One region of the Thaumasiovibrio clandestinus genome, then DNA from elsewhere that is predicted to be linked to it. Evidence: predicted binding sites of a transcription regulator. Region 1 holds the regulator's gene; the other holds the start of a gene.

Evidence for each region. Region 1 encodes CRP, which controls carbon source genes, mostly activating them, when cyclic AMP is high. Its sites were predicted from a motif close to TGTGANNNNNNTCACA; they were not measured.
Region 2: a site for CRP is predicted at 4,738-4,753, ahead of ACKLNH_RS14340 (NupC/NupG family nucleoside CNT transporter). Genes of this name have one in related genera too.

Annotation. Positions count from the first base shown of each region.
Region 1 is NZ_JBLBVL010000009.1:98,789-106,604, forward strand. Features, by position in the region: gene ACKLNH_RS13535 (aspartate aminotransferase family protein) at 1-745, shown strand, start outside; gene astA (arginine N-succinyltransferase) at 836-1,852, shown strand; gene astD (succinylglutamate-semialdehyde dehydrogenase) at 1,865-3,325, shown strand; gene ACKLNH_RS13550 (DUF1338 domain-containing protein) at 3,358-4,155, shown strand; gene crp (cAMP-activated global transcriptional regulator CRP) at 4,246-4,878, opposite strand; gene ACKLNH_RS13560 (OsmC family protein) at 5,138-5,542, shown strand; gene ACKLNH_RS13565 (phosphoribulokinase) at 5,623-6,492, opposite strand; gene ACKLNH_RS13570 (YheU family protein) at 6,552-6,782, opposite strand; gene ACKLNH_RS13575 (hydrolase) at 6,942-7,816, opposite strand, start outside.
Region 2 is NZ_JBLBVL010000011.1:40,310-48,125, reverse strand. Features, by position in the region: gene ubiT (ubiquinone anaerobic biosynthesis accessory factor UbiT) at 149-667, shown strand; gene ACKLNH_RS14365 (GNAT family N-acetyltransferase) at 651-1,154, shown strand; gene ACKLNH_RS14360 (DNA polymerase III subunit psi) at 1,223-1,624, shown strand; gene rimI (ribosomal protein S18-alanine N-acetyltransferase) at 1,614-2,072, shown strand; gene prfC (peptide chain release factor 3) at 2,206-3,789, shown strand; gene ACKLNH_RS14345 (TatD family hydrolase) at 3,905-4,672, shown strand; gene ACKLNH_RS14340 (NupC/NupG family nucleoside CNT transporter) at 4,896-6,158, shown strand; gene ACKLNH_RS14335 (XapX domain-containing protein) at 6,379-6,549, shown strand; gene deoC (deoxyribose-phosphate aldolase) at 6,857-7,630, shown strand; gene deoA (thymidine phosphorylase) at 7,707-7,816, shown strand, end outside.

The DNA.
Region 1 (7,816 bases):
TTTTGGCCCTAAACCGCAAGATATTACACATATTACCTATAATGACTTAGACGCATTTAAAGCAACCATCTCTGACCAAACTTGTGCTGTCATTATGGAACCATTACAGGGTGAAGGGGGGGTTATTTCTCCTGATTCGGCATTCATTGCCGGAGTCAGAGCCTTGTGTGATCAGCATAATGCGTTGTTAATTTTTGATGAGGTGCAGACGGGGAACGGCCGAACGGGTGACTTTTATGCCTACCAGGGGATTGGGGTAACGCCGGATATATTAACCACGGCGAAGTCGCTCGGGGGAGGGTTTCCGATTGGAGCGATGCTGACCACCGACGCACTAGCACAGCATTTTACCGTCGGTACGCATGGGTCAACTTATGGGGGCAACCCTTTAGCGTGTGCCGTCGCTCAAGCGGTGGTTGATATTACCAGCACGTCAGAGGTGCTAGATGGCGTGAAGGAAAGAGAACAGTGGTTCCGTCAAGGGTTGGCGCGGATCAATCAACGGTTTGGGCTATTCGAAGAGATCCGTGGCAAAGGGTTACTGTTAGGAGCGGTTCTTAATGCGGACTGGCAAGGTCGGGCGCGTGACATCTTAGTCTCGGCAGGGGAGCAAGGCTTATTGGTGCTCGTCGCTGGGCCAAATGTGGTGCGTTTTACGCCATCATTAGTGATCACGCAAGAAGAGGTTGAGCTGGGGTTAGAGAAACTAGAAGCTGCTATCGCTAAACTGGTGGAGGCGGGGTAGTCATCCCGTTAGTTAAAGGCAACGTTGTTGGTGAGCTGAAGTGATTAGGTGTGATTTGAGGATGTAAAACAAAACGACGGGAGAGAGGCCATGTTAGTGGTACGACCGATAATGGAAAGTGATTACCCAGCGCTGTTAGCGTGTGCTAAGGCGTCGGGACACGGTTTTACGTCACTGCCAGTCAGTGAAGAGTTACTGCGTAATCGAATTGCTCACTCGGTATACAGCTTTACCAAGCAGGTCACTCAGCCCGGCAATGAAGGTTATTTAATGGTCGCAGAAGAGACGGAGACAGGGGAGGTTGTCGGAACAACGGCGATTGAAGCTGCGATAGGGCTTGATGTGCCATTTTATAGCTACCACCTCTCTAAGGTGGTGCATGCGTCACCGAAGTTAGGGGTACATAATGTTGTAGAGGTACTAACGCTGGGTAATCACTACACGGGGTGTACTGAGATCTGCACCCTTTTTCTAAAGCCAGCGTGGCGTCAGGGTTTAAACGGCAAGTTAATGTCTAAATGCCGTTTTTTACTGCTGGCTGAGCACCCTGAACGCTTTTCCGACACGGTGTTTGCGGAGATGCGCGGGGTATCAGATGCCGAGGGAAATTCTCCATTTTGGGCGTGGCTGAAGGAGCATTTCTTCTCGATAGATTTTACATTAGCGGATCATTTAACCGGCATTGGCAAGAAAGGGTTTATCGCCGATTTAATGCCGAAGTTACCGATCTATGTCAACTTGCTGAGTCCAGAAGCACAGGCCGTGATAGGGCAAGTGCATAGCAACACGCTTCCCGCGCTACGTTTGCTCGAACAAGAGGGCTTTTCGTGCCGTGGCTATGTCGATATTTTTGATGGTGGTCCGACGGTAGAGTGTGCGCGTCGACATATTGAATCGGTGCGGCGCTCATTTCGGGCTAGTGTGGATATTGGTGAGCACAATAGCAATCAAGACTACTTGTTGTGTAATGGTCGTTTTGAAGGCTTCCGCGCCACGGTTGCCAAGGTGGCACTCGATTCGGAGTCGAACCGTGCAATTATGTCAGCGGCTGTTGCGCAAGCATTGCAAGTTGAAGCGGGCGATAGCGTCCGCTTGTTGGCTGTCTAGTAAGGAGTCAAGATGACGACACATTATATTGATGGTGCATGGGGTCCTGGTGTTGGCGAGCCTTTTCACTCCCTCAATCCGTTTACTCAGGCAGAAATATGGCACGGTCATGCCGCTGATGATAACCAAGTTGAGGCTGCGGTGACGGCAGCCCGCAAAGCTTTTCCGCTTTGGCGAGCGTTACCGCTGTTGGATCGTTTTGACTATTTATCCCGTTTTGCTGATTTACTGGAAATGCGCAAAGCGGAGTTGGCGGCGCTGATCGCGACAGAAACGGGAAAACCCTTGTGGGAAAGCTTAACGGAAGTGGTAGCAATGAAAGCCAAGATTGCCATCTCTTTGCAGGCGTATAAAGAGCGCAGCGGCGAGACAACCCATCAGCTCTCCGAGGGGCGCACGGTGTTGCGTCACCGTCCATTGGGAGTCTTGGCGATTTTTGGTCCCTATAATTTTCCCGGACACTTGCCGAATGGACATATTATCCCCGCATTGTTGGCGGGCAATACTGTGGTGTTTAAGCCGTCGGAGTTAACCCCACAAACGGCCGAATATATCGTGGGTTTGTGGCACGAGGTCGGATTACCTCGTGGGGTGCTCAATTTGACTCAAGGGCTAATGCCGACAGGTCAGGCTCTAGCCGGAAGCCCGAATATTGATGGGTTGCTATTTACTGGCAGTGCACGAACTGGGCATCTATTGCACCGCCAATTTGCTGGTCAGCCAGAGAAAATGCTAGCGTTGGAGATGGGGGGAAATAACCCTTTGGTGGTGACCACGGCATGTGGTGATATTGGCGCTTGTGTCGATACCATTATTCAGTCGGCTTATTTGAGCGCAGGGCAACGTTGCACCTGCGCTCGGCGTCTTTATATTCCCTATGGTGATGTAGGCGAGCGACTATTGACTACACTGATAGAGGCAGTAAGGAAAATTAAAGTTGGCGACCCATTTGACATGCCTGCGCCCTTTATGGGGCCGATGATATCCATAGATGCGGCACAAGCCATTATGCAGGCGCAGCAAGTGTTACTTGATATGGGGGCGACACCATTGGTGAAAGCGAGCCAGAGACAGGCGATCTTAACCCCTGCCTTACTCGATGTGACAGCTATCGACGCCTTGCCAGATGAAGAGTATTTTGGGCCATTACTGCAGGTGATTCGTTATCACACTTTTGATGAGGCGATAACAATGGCGAACCAGACTCGGTTTGGTTTGTCGGCTGGACTGCTCTCAACGGACGATGCGCAGTGGCATGAATTTATCGAACAGATCCATGCTGGGATTGTTAATCGAAATCGTCCACTCACGGGAGCCAGTAGCAGCGCCCCATTTGGTGGCCCAGGCGCGTCAGGTAATTTACGCCCTAGTGCCTACTACGCTGCCGATTATTGTGCGTACCCAATGGCGTCACTGGAAGCGGATCATGTGCAACTTCCTACACCACGCCTGCCGGGGTTATCCGACGAATAGGCCTGCTCGAAACGAGCGGCGACGGAGGCTTTATGTATCAAAGGATGTTTGAGTTGCTGTGGCAAGATTACGTTGAGCGTTTATGCCCATCGGCACAGAAGGTGCATCATTTACTGAGTGAGGGGGAGCCTTTACGCAATGATCACATTGCATTGCGCACCTTTAACTTGCCAGAGGTTGGTCTGGATGTGATTGCCGCGCCTTTCATTGCGATGGGCTATGTACATAGCGGTGAATACCACTTTGAACAGAAGAAACTTTATGCGGCACATTTTGAGCACCCTGATCCTCAAGCGCCAAAAGTGTTTATTAGTGAATTGCTGGTTGGGCAGTGCTCATGTGAGTTGCAACAAGCCGTACGGGCGTTGGTCGGCCAACTAAAAGCGCCACTTCCCCTGCACAGTGAGGTGCTGCAGCTAGGGCGTCCATGGTCACTGCCGTTGGATACCTATCAATTACTGGCGGCAGAGAGTGAGTATGCCGCTTGGGTTGCAGCCCATGGCTATGGGGCTAATCACTTTACCGTAAGTGTGAACCAGCTATCGACATTTGGTGATTTAGCGGCACTCAATTATTACCTTATGGAAAATGGCTTTGTTATTAACAGTGCAGGGGGAGAAATAAAGGGCTCAGAGAAAGTGATGCTGGAGCAATCTGCAACGATGGCTGATAAGGTGTTAGTGACGTTTGATGATGGTGAGTTGATGATCCCAGGTGGCTTTTATGAGTTTGCCAAGCGTTACCCTGATGGAAGGGGGAATTTGTATCATGGCTTTGTCACGGCATCCGCAGATAAGATTTTCGAGAGCACTTACAGTGTGACATCATGAGGGTCGACAACAAAAAAGCCAGTAGTTATGCACTACTGGCTCTTAAAACTGTCAGCGTACTTTAAGACGAGACATTACATCATGAGATGATTAACGCGTACCGTATACCACGATTGTTTTACCGTGTGCAGAGATTAGATTCTGCTCTTCTAGCATCTTCAAGATACGACCAACGGTTTCACGCGAACAACCAACAATTTGACCAATCTCTTGACGAGTAATTTTGATCTGCATGCCGTCTGGGTGAGTCATAGCGTCAGGTTGACGAGCAAGATTCAACAGAGTTTGTGCAATACGGCCAGTTACATCCAAGAATGCAAGGTCGCCAACTTTTTGGCTGGTGACTTGAAGACGGTTTGCCATCTGTGCAGATAGACGCATTAGGATGTCTGGGTTGACTTGGATCAGTTGACGGAATTTCTTGTAAGAAATTTCTGCAACTTCACAAGGTGACTTCGCTCGAACCCATGCTGTACGCTCTTGACCTTCTTCAAATAGCCCTAACTCGCCAATGAAGTCTCCCTGATTAAGGTAAGAAAGAATCATCTCTTTACCTTCTTCATCTTTGATAAGAACTGCAACAGAACCTTTTACGATGTAGTAAAGGGTTTCACCCTTTTCGCCTGCATGAATCAAAGTACTTTTTGATGGGTACTTATGAATATGACAATGAGATAGGAACCATTCTAAAGTTGGATCAGTTTGCGGTTTACCTGGAACCATATAAATAACTTCCTCTGCGTTTGTTGCCCTACAACGATATCCTTATAATTGAGGGGTAACTCAATGAATGCGGTGCGTTGTCTAGGATTACGAAGCCCGTCGCACAAATGCTGGCGTGCTTGCTAATTTTGTCCATTGAGTTTACCGTGTTTTGGCGCTCATTTCTTGATATAGATCGATCAGAAATGAGCATTTATTAGTCATAAGTGTGCACATGATCACACACTGACGAGATAGTTGGCATTTGCGGGAGAGTAGTATGCAGTCACGCGTGAAATGGGTAGAAGGAATGACGTTCTTAGGGCAGTCAGATTCTGGTCATAGTGTTGTAATGGACGGAAATGGTGGAGAAAAAGCCCCAAGCCCAATGGAGCTAGTATTGATGGCGGCGGGCGGCTGTAGCTCCGTCGATGTGGTTGACGGGCTAAAGAGTGCTGGTCAGCTTGTTAGTGGTTGTGAGGCGACATTAAGCTCAGCTCGTCGTGATGTTGCGCCACGTTATTTTACCGCGGTGAATGTCCATTTTATCGTCATAGGGCATCAGATTGACTCCAGTATTGTAGAGCGTGTTGTCGCTGAATCATTAGAGAAGTATTGCTCGGTTTGTTTAATGCTGGGTAAAGGCGTCGAAATGACCCATTCCTATGAGGTGATTGAGGCATAACCCACCGGAAAAGGCGAGGGGAGCCATCTCCTCGTTAACCAGCGCAGCATGACTGTCTTGCGGCACCAGCATTAAACGGGTTAGCCGACTTTGCCTGTTTCGATGAGGTTGTGAATTAACGGGCGCATGATTAGCTCCATCGCAAAGCTCATTTTTCCGCCAGGGACAACAATGGTATTGTGCCGTGACATAAATGATCCTTGTATCATGGAAAGCAGGTAAGGAAAGTCGACGTTTTTAATGCCTCGAAAGCGAATCACAACAAAGCTCTCGTCCAAGGAGGGGATGCCTTTTGCGTTGAGAGGGTTTGATGTATCGACAGTGGGGACGCGCTGAAAGTTGATATGCGTGCGTGAAAACTGTGGCGTGATATAACTCAGGTAGTCGTCCATGGAGCGGATAATTGACTCCGTTACGGCTTCGCGTGAATGCCCTCTGTCACGTGTGTCTCGTACAAATTTTTGAATCCACTCTAAGTTGACAATAGGTACCATGCCAATGAGCAGGTCGACATGTTGAGCAACATTGGTTTCGCCATCAACAATCCCACCATGTAGCCCTTCGTAAAAGAGGACGTCACTGTTGTCAGGGAGTGTTTGCCACGGGGTAAATGTGCCTGGCATCAGGTTATAAGGGACTGCCTCATCAAACGTGTGCAAGTAGCGGCGGAACTGCCCGGTGCCACTCTCACCATATTGGCGGAAAAAGCGTTCGAGTGCTTCAAAATCATTGGCAGCAGGGCCAAAGTAGCTGATGTGGCGCCCCTGCTCTTTAGCTTTGCGAATTTCGATATCCATTTCTGGGCGAGTAAAACGGTGAAAGCTATCCCCTTCAAGCCAAGCAGGCGTTATCTGCATCATATTAAACATTTTTCGAAACGCTTCTGACGTGGTGGTCGTTCCTGCGCCGGATGAGCCTGTTACCGCGATAATCGGATGCTTTGCAGACATATTTGGTCCATTTTATTCACATGGGTGAAGCATGTTATTAACAGTTTGGGCGGATAATATCAAGTGTCTGCAAGACTTCTGAGATCGCGGCGAAGTTTTATATCGACGCTTTCATGTAATTCAGAGTAAACAATGACCGCTTCGCCATTCTGCAGTAAGCCTTTTAGATTTGCGACTTTTTGGCTAAGGCTGAGTTCGGATTCACCGTAGTCGGTTCCTTCGCGTAAGGCGTAGTTTTCGAGTAGGTTATCGAGGGTTTCTGGATCGATTTGTTGCCAAGGTATAATCATGTTGAATGTCGCCATTAGAAAACGGAAGAATGGTATCACTTAACAGTGTGGTTAACAGTGCGTTGATTACCGCACATGTTGAGCTTCTCATCGTAGTTGGTATTGATAACTTACTTCATTGTATAAGGTCAAGGTTTGGCAGTGGTTAAGGTGCTGGGTTTAGACTGAATAAGCGTTAAACCAGAATGGTACCGTCTGCTCTAACCAAAACACTGGCCGTAACACAGAGCCAGTAATAAAGCCTACATGACCACCGTGAGAGAGCAGCTGATACTCAATATTTTCTGGAAGCTGTGTTGTCGCCGGGATCACCGCTTCATCCATAAAAGGATCATCACTAGCGTGAATAATGCGTAGTGGTTGTGTGATGCGGTGCAACTTGTTGATACCACTGCACTGTTGATAGTAGTCATCGGCACTGTGAAACCCATTCAGTGGGGCAGTGACCTTGTCATCAAATTGCCAGAGGTCAGGCAGGGCGGATATGGCTGCGGGTGACAGAGTAAAGGCCTCTGGGTGGCGCGCGGCTTTATAGGCCGCGTTTCGTTTGAGTGAACGCAGCAAGTAGGTTTGATAAACCTGAGAAAAGCCGTGTTGAATACGGTTAGCGCAGCTGCTTAAATCCAATGGCGCAGAGATAACTTGGGCTGCATCGATGGCCGATTCGGATTGGTACTGCGCGAGGTAGTTGATAAGCATGTTCCCCCCCAGCGAGATCCCAACCGCAAATACTTGGCGTTGAGGGTGGTGGCGACGTAGCCATTGCAACACAAAGCGGGCATCTTTGGTTTGCCCGGAGTGGTAACTTTGCGGATAGTGATTTGGTTCACCACTACATCCACGAAAATGCATCATGACCCCGAGCCAGCCTTGCTGAGCAGCTGCATGCAAAAGGCCGTTGGCATAAGGACTGTAAAAACAGCCTTCTAAACCGTGGAAAAGGACAAATAGCGGCGCGTTTGGCGCCACTGTTTCAGCGGTCCACGCAAGGTCAATAAAGTCACCATCCGGTGTCGTGAGCCGTTGAGTGCGCG
Region 2 (7,816 bases), on a different contig from region 1:
CGATATTGTTATTGATAGCAATACCCAATTCAGTCAACGGGGATGATGAAGAGATAATATTTGTCTGTTTTTTGATATAAACCTGTGTAATTAATGCAAGAAAGCCGTTACGCTTGCATTTAATGTCTCGTTATTTTTAGGAGCAATTGTGATTCGTCAGTTACACCATAATTTGGTTACTCAGGGCCCAAGTTGGTTGCGTTTTCCCGCCAAGTTGACTCCATTCTCCGTTAAACGGGCGTTATTGCTGAACACATTAAAAACTGTGTGTCGTGAAGCGCTAGATGATGGCGAGTTTGAATTTTTGCGCCATCGTTGGTTGCGTATTAGCGTTACCGATTTGGCGCTGGAAGCGTTTATCAGTTTTGACGATGATAGCTTGGTTGTGGCTCAAGCGTGTGAACGCGTTGACGCGAGTTTTAGTGCTGATGCCAATGATCTTATTTTGATTGCTGCACGGCGAGAAGACCCCGATACACTCTTTTTCCAGCGTCGATTAAACATAGAAGGCGATACTGAACTCGGTTTAGAAGTGAAGAATTTGATGGATGGCATCGACTGGTCGGCATTGCCAGCACCTTTGCTAGGGGCTTTATCTAAGTTTGCCGATTTTATTGAAGCGGGCCTATCTGCCGGAGCCGAGGTACAGCATGTTGATCAGAACTGAAAACCCGACTGACACTTTCGGCGTTGATGCCCTATTGAAGGAGGCATTTCCTTCAGAGGCAGAAGCTAACTTGGTGATGGCTCTGCGTGAAAACGGCAAACGCACCCTCTCTTTTGTCGCATGCGACGATGAAGGCGCAGTGATTGGTTATATCTTATTTAGCCCTTTGCAAGTCGATGGTGAAGAGTCGAATTGGCAAGGGTTGGCCCCGTTGGCGGTCTCTCCCGAGTATCAAGGTCAGGGCGTTGCATCCGCATTAATGCGTGAGTCTTTTGCTTCATTGTCGGAGCTTGGCTATCCCGTTGTTGCCGTGCTAGGTGATCCCAAGCATTACCGTTCTATGGGGTTCGAAACGGCATCTGCGCATGGATTTAGCTGTCGCTGGCCAGTTCCCGACGACTGTTTTATGATCTGTGAACTTAATGCTGGCGAATTAAAGCAGCGTCAAGGCCGAATTGAATACAGCGATGAATTTAATCAGTTGTAGGCAGGATGGTTGTCAGCAGAGACTGGGCGGAGTAGTATCGCGCTCTAATTTTAGCTAAAGAGGCAGCGATGACGTTAACGGCAGATCAGCGATTAACAGCGATGGGGTTACAACGCTGGCAGCTCCGCCATCCGCATTACTATTCTCAATATCGACCGACATTGATTGACCTACCCGCGTCATGTCGGTTGCTATTTGTCTGTGATGAACCATTGAATGAGCATGACGGATGGTTGTTTGGGCGTATTTTGGCGAGCATGAAACTGTCACCAGAGCAGGCACTACAACTCAGTAGCCAAGCACTCGAGCAATTGGGTGAGCATCAGTTAACGTGGTGCTGGTTTGCAGGGTGTAGTGGAACGGCGCCAGCTGGCGTGAATGTGCTTACATCGGTCTCTTTGGCGCAAATGGCTCAACAGCCTGCGCATAAAAAGCAACTTTGGCAACAGATATGTGGTTATGAAAAGTAGTATTGTCCCTCTGGAAAGTGTTGATTTAGATTGCGTATGGGCGATTGAGCAACAAGCGCATGCCTACCCATGGTCTGAGGCGATGATTCGCAAAGCCCCAGCTAAAATTGGTTTTAATCGCGGTCTTGTCGTTGATGGCGAATTGGTGGGGTATTTTTATGCGCAGCACGTCGCGGGTGAAGCAACCTTGTTAAACGTGGCTGTGGCACCAACACACCAAGGCAAAGGCTATGGCTCTGAACTGGTACGTGCGTTTCTTGATGAAAGCGAAGCACTTGGTGGTGAAGAAGCATGGCTAGAAGTTCGAGCGTCAAACCTTGCCGCTTATCACCTCTATGAAAAGCTCGGCTTCAACGAAATAAACCGTCGCGCCGACTATTATCCAGGTAAAAATGGTCGTGAAGATGCACTGGTTATGACCTGTTTTATCGATAATCCCTTTAGCTAAAAAGCGCACATCTTGCTGGTGAAGCGAATTCTAATTTGAGTCTGGCGCTAAATTCAGCGAAAATAGCGCCCAATCGTTGAATTCGCCCAGCCACGATACCGTCGTGGTCATACTTAACCAAGAAGAAAAGTCCATGTCAGAGTTCCTGCAACACGTCAATAAGCGACGTACGTTTGCCATTATCTCGCACCCCGATGCGGGTAAAACCACCATTACTGAAAAAGTACTGTTATTCGGAAACGCGATCCAAAAAGCCGGTACCGTTAAAGGCCGTGGTTCTAACCAGCATGCAAAATCTGACTGGATGGAAATGGAAAAAGAGCGTGGTATCTCGGTGACCACCTCGGTGATGCAGTTCCCTTACAATAATTGTTTGGTCAACCTACTCGATACCCCGGGACACGAAGATTTCTCGGAAGATACTTACCGTACGCTAACCGCTGTCGACTCTTGCCTGATGGTGATCGATGCAGCAAAAGGTGTCGAGGATCGAACGCGTAAACTGATGGAAGTCACCCGTTTGCGTGACACGCCGATCGTTACCTTTATGAACAAACTTGACCGCGATGTCCGTGATCCAATGGAAGTGTTGGATGAAGTAGAAAGTGAGTTGGGAATGGCATGTGCGCCAATCTCATGGCCGATTGGCTGCGGTAAAGAGTTTAAAGGTGTTTACCATATTCACCGTGACGAGACGATTTTGTATGAGTCGGGCCATGGCCATGAAATTCAAGAAGTACGTATCATTAAAGGTTTAGATAACCCTGAGCTTGATGTTGCAGTGGGAGAAGATCTTGCCGAAAGTGTGCGTGAAGAGCTTGAACTCGTTATGGGAGCTTGCCCAGAGTTTGATTTAGATCTTTTCCTTGCGGGTGAGCTAACACCGGTCTACTTCGGTACGGCATTGGGCAACTTTGGTGTTGACCATATGCTAGATGGTTTGACTAAGTGGGCACCAGCGCCACAAACTCGCCAAGCGAATGAGCGTGATGTTGAGGCGAGCGAAGAGAAGTTCTCTGGCTTTGTGTTTAAAATTCAAGCCAACATGGATCCAAAGCACCGTGACCGTATTGCATTCATGCGTATTGTTTCCGGTACGTATAAGCAAGGCATGAAAATGAATCATGTCCGCTTAGGTAAGCAAGTGAGTATTTCAGATGCGGTGACCTTCATGGCTGGCGACCGCTCACGCGCAGACAATGCGTATGCAGGGGATATTATCGGTCTGCATAACCACGGCACGATTCAAATTGGTGATACGTTTACTCAAGGTGAAAGCTTGAAGTTTGCCGGTATTCCTAACTTTGCACCGGAATTGTTCCGCCGTATTCGCCTTCGTGACCCACTAAAGCAAAAGCAGCTATTGAAAGGTTTAGTGCAGTTGTCTGAAGAGGGAGCAGTACAGGTGTTCCGTCCACTACAAAACAACGACTTGATTGTTGGCGCGGTGGGTGTTCTTCAGTTCGATGTTGTTGTTGCGCGTCTTAAAGCTGAATACAACGTGGAAGCCATATATGAAGGCGTAAACGTTGCAACAGCACGTTGGGTAGAGTGTGGCGATGCTAAGAAACTGGATGAGTTTCAGCGTAAAAACCAATCTAACCTTGCGTTGGATGGTGGCGACAACCTAACTTATATTGCACCGACCATGGTTAACTTGAACTTGGCTTCTGAGCGCTTCCCTGAGGTTAACTTCCGTGCGACTCGCGAGCACTAATCACAATAGCGTTTAAATGTCGAAAGAGTCACCCTTTGGGTGACTCTTTTCATATCATGAGTAAGTTGGACTAAATTATAAGTCAGTAAGTGTTGACGAGTGAGGGCTCAAGGTGTTGATTGACACCCACTGTCATTTAGATTTTGCCGTTTTCTCTGATATTGAGAAGCAGATAGCGCTAGCGTCACAGGTGGGCGTGGAGAAAATCATCATCCCCGCAATTGGTCAGCAAAACTGGCTGCGCCTCGCTCAGTTAGCCGAGCAGTATCCCCAGATCTACTTTGCGCTGGGGGTACATCCCGTATTTTTAGCCCAGCAGCCGCATGATGTGATAGAGCAATTGACCCATGCCTTAGCGATACGTGGCGCTCAATGTGTTGCTATCGGCGAGTGTGGTCTGGATTTTGTTGCAGCGACCTCGGCAGACTTACGCCATCGGCAACATGAGGCTCTTGAGTATCAATTGATGCTGGCGGATCAATGCCAATTGCCTGTTATTTTGCACTGTCGTAAAGCGTTTAATGAACTTGTTCGACAGTTAAAAAATACGCCGTCTAAGTATGGTGGGGTCTATCATGCGTTCAGCGGTAGTTATCAGCAAGCGTGCCAGTTGATCGATCTAGGATTAAAGCTAGGTGTAGGTGGCACCATAACTTATCCGCGAGCAGCGAAAACCCGTGATGCGATAAGTAAAATTCCGATTGAATCGATGGTGCTTGAAACGGATGCACCCGATATGCCGCTTTATGGTCAACAAGGAGCGCCTAACCACCCACGTCACTTGCCTGCTATATTGTCCGAGCTGGCCCAATTAAAAGGGCAGAGTAAAGAGGAATTGATGCCTGTTCTCTATCGAACGAGTGCGCAATTATTTGCTGTGTGAATGTTCTTGCTCTATATTTCTCGCAAACGTTTGCGCGGAACGTTTGCGTATCTCTGTGTAATTAGTGTGAGCTGGATCACATACCTATACCGTGTTGCACGACTATTGCTTTTAAAAGTGTGATGACAGCATTACTTTATTGCCGCGCGCATCAGTATAATGCGCCTAACTCTTTTTGAGCTAAAACTGTCGAGACGCCAAATTTTTTAGGAACCCCTTAACTATGAGTCTGATCATGAGTCTGGTTGGGATGGTGGTACTGCTATCAATCGCTGTATTACTATCTGATAACCGTAAAGCAATTAATTTGCGTACCGTTGGTGGTGCGTTTGCAATCCAGTTTATGCTGGGCGGATTTATCTTGTTTGTCCCTTGGGGCCAACGTATGCTGAAAAGCATTTCAGATGGCGTATCAAGCGTTATCAATTATGGTAACAGCGGTACCGAGTTCCTATTCGGCGGCCTAGTGTCGAACACCATGTTTGAAGTATTCGGCGGTGGTGGCTTCATTTTCGCTTTCCGTGTACTACCAACTCTGATCTTCTTCTCTGCACTGATTTCTGTTTTGTACTACATCGGTGCAATGCAGTGGGTAATTAAAATCCTTGGTGGCGCACTACAAAAAGCACTAGGTACATCACGTGCTGAGTCAATGTCTGCTGCGGCAAACATCTTTGTTGGTCAAACTGAAGCACCTTTGGTTGTTAGCCCATTCGTTCCTAAGATGACTCAGTCTGAGCTATTTGCGGTAATGTGTGGTGGTCTAGCTTCTATCGCTGGTGGTGTAATGGCGGGTTACGCTTCAATGGGCGTGCCAATTGAGTACCTAGTTGCTGCATCTTTCATGGCAGCACCAGGTGGTCTACTTTTCGCTAAAATCATCAAGCCAGAAACTGACGAGCCAATCGAGCAACTGCACGATATCGACGGTGATGACAGCAGCAAGCCAGCAAACGTTATTGATGCAGCAGCAAGCGGCGCAGCTTCAGGCCTGCAACTAGCACTAAACGTTGGTGCAATGCTTATCGCGTTTATCGGTCTGATTGCTCTAGCAAACGGCATTATCGGTGGCATCGGTGGTTGGGTTGGTCTTCCTAACCTAACGCTAGAAGGTATTCTAGGTCTAATCTTTGCTCCTCTAGCTTGGTTGATCGGTGTTCCTTGGGCGGAAGCAACCATCGCTGGTGAGTTCATTGGTTTGAAGACCGTTGCGAACGAATTTGTTGCTTATGCAGGTTTTGCTGAGTACCTAGGTGATGCAGCGCCAGTTGCTCTTTCTGAGAAGACAAAAGCAATCATCTCATTCGCTCTATGTGGTTTTGCTAACCTATCGTCAATCGCTATCCTTCTAGGTGGCCTTGGTAGCCTAGCGCCTAAGCGCCGTGGTGACATTGCACGCATGGGTGTGAAAGCTATCGTCGCTGGTACATTGTCTAACTTGATGGCAGCAACCATTGCTGGTTTCTTCCTAACATTAGCATTGTAAAAGCACACAGCTTTTAGATTAAACGCCACAGCTTGCTGTGGCGTTTGTTGTTTTAGGGCGAGAAAATTAGCTGACTTTGCCTTGTTGATGCAAAACGTTTGCTTTCTTCCTCTATGCAACGACGCGTAATTTTTCACGCTATGTAACGTCTTTTTTTCACCTCTCGCTCGAAACTCAACGTCTACACTATGAGGGCTTAGTAGAGAAAAGGTGAATGAAGATGCAAGAAGTTATTTTGGCATTAATTGCTGGATTTGTTGTTGGGGTTCTGTTTTCGGCGATAAAGTTACCCATCCCTGCTCCGCCTGTATTGTCAGGTGTGATGGGCATATTTGGTGTTTATGCTGGCGGAATGGCTTATCAATGGATCATAGAACGCTTTTTTTCCTGAGCAACGATTGGTGCACAGGGGAAAAACTCATGCCTCTGCTGGAAACAGTTCAGCCATAGAGAGACGGCAGAGGGCTTGATACACTGGCTGAGAAAACGGTGGCTCAGATGGCCACTGTAGCGAAACTAACCATCACTAGGTTGTTAGTATTCGTGCGGTAAACAAGGATGTTAATTAGCCGAAGGCTAAGTCTTCAAGGAACCAAGCCCGCTCATTCTGGTTATAAAGCCAGACCGTCATGCAACTGACGGAAAAAAGAGCTGTATACATAATTACTTGGTAGAACGTATTAGGACTGGAGATAGTCATGAGCGAATTAAAAGTAGCTGCACTGCGTGCACTAAAATTAATGGATTTAACCACACTGAATGATGATGACACTGATCAAAAAGTGATTGAATTGTGCCACAGTGCAAAAAGCCCGGTAGGCAATACCGCTGCTATTTGTATTTACCCTCGCTTTATTCCTATTGCAAAGAAGACCCTGCGCGAGCAAGGAACACCGGATGTGAAGATCGCAACCGTTACTAACTTCCCTCACGGTAACGACGATATTGAGATCGCCGTTGCAGAAACTAAGGCGGCAGTAGCTTACGGTGCCGATGAAGTTGATGTTGTTTTCCCTTATCGCGCACTGATTGCAGGTAACGAAAACGTTGGCTTTGAGCTAGTGAAGCAATGTAAACAAGCGTGTGGTGAGATTACGCTAAAAGTGATCATCGAAACTGGTGAGCTAAAAGAAGAGGCGTTAATCCGTAAAGCCTCTGAGATTTCAATTAATGCAGGCGCTGATTTCATCAAAACCTCAACCGGTAAAGTGCCAGTGAATGCAACCCCTGAATCCGCTGAGATCATGCTTAATGTGATTAAAGAGATGGGTGTGGCTGAGCGTGTTGGCTTTAAGCCTGCAGGTGGTGTGCGTACGGCAGAAGATGCATCTGAATACCTAGCAATGGCTGATCGCATTCTAGGAGCTGAGTGGGCTGATGCAGCACACTACCGCTTTGGTGCGTCAAGCTTGTTGGCAAACTTGCTACATACTCTAGGTGAAGGCGAAGAAGCGGCGCAAGGCGGCTACTAATCATAACGATGGCGCTGCAGTAAAAGTAGCGCCATATTTGTTTAATTTAGCGTCTTTACTTTGAGGGGATATAGGTATGTTTTTACCGCAGGAAATTATCCGCAAAAAGCGTGATAACATTGAGTTAACGCGTGAAGAAATCAACTTCTTTATTCAAGGCATTGCCACTGATACTGTATCAGAAGG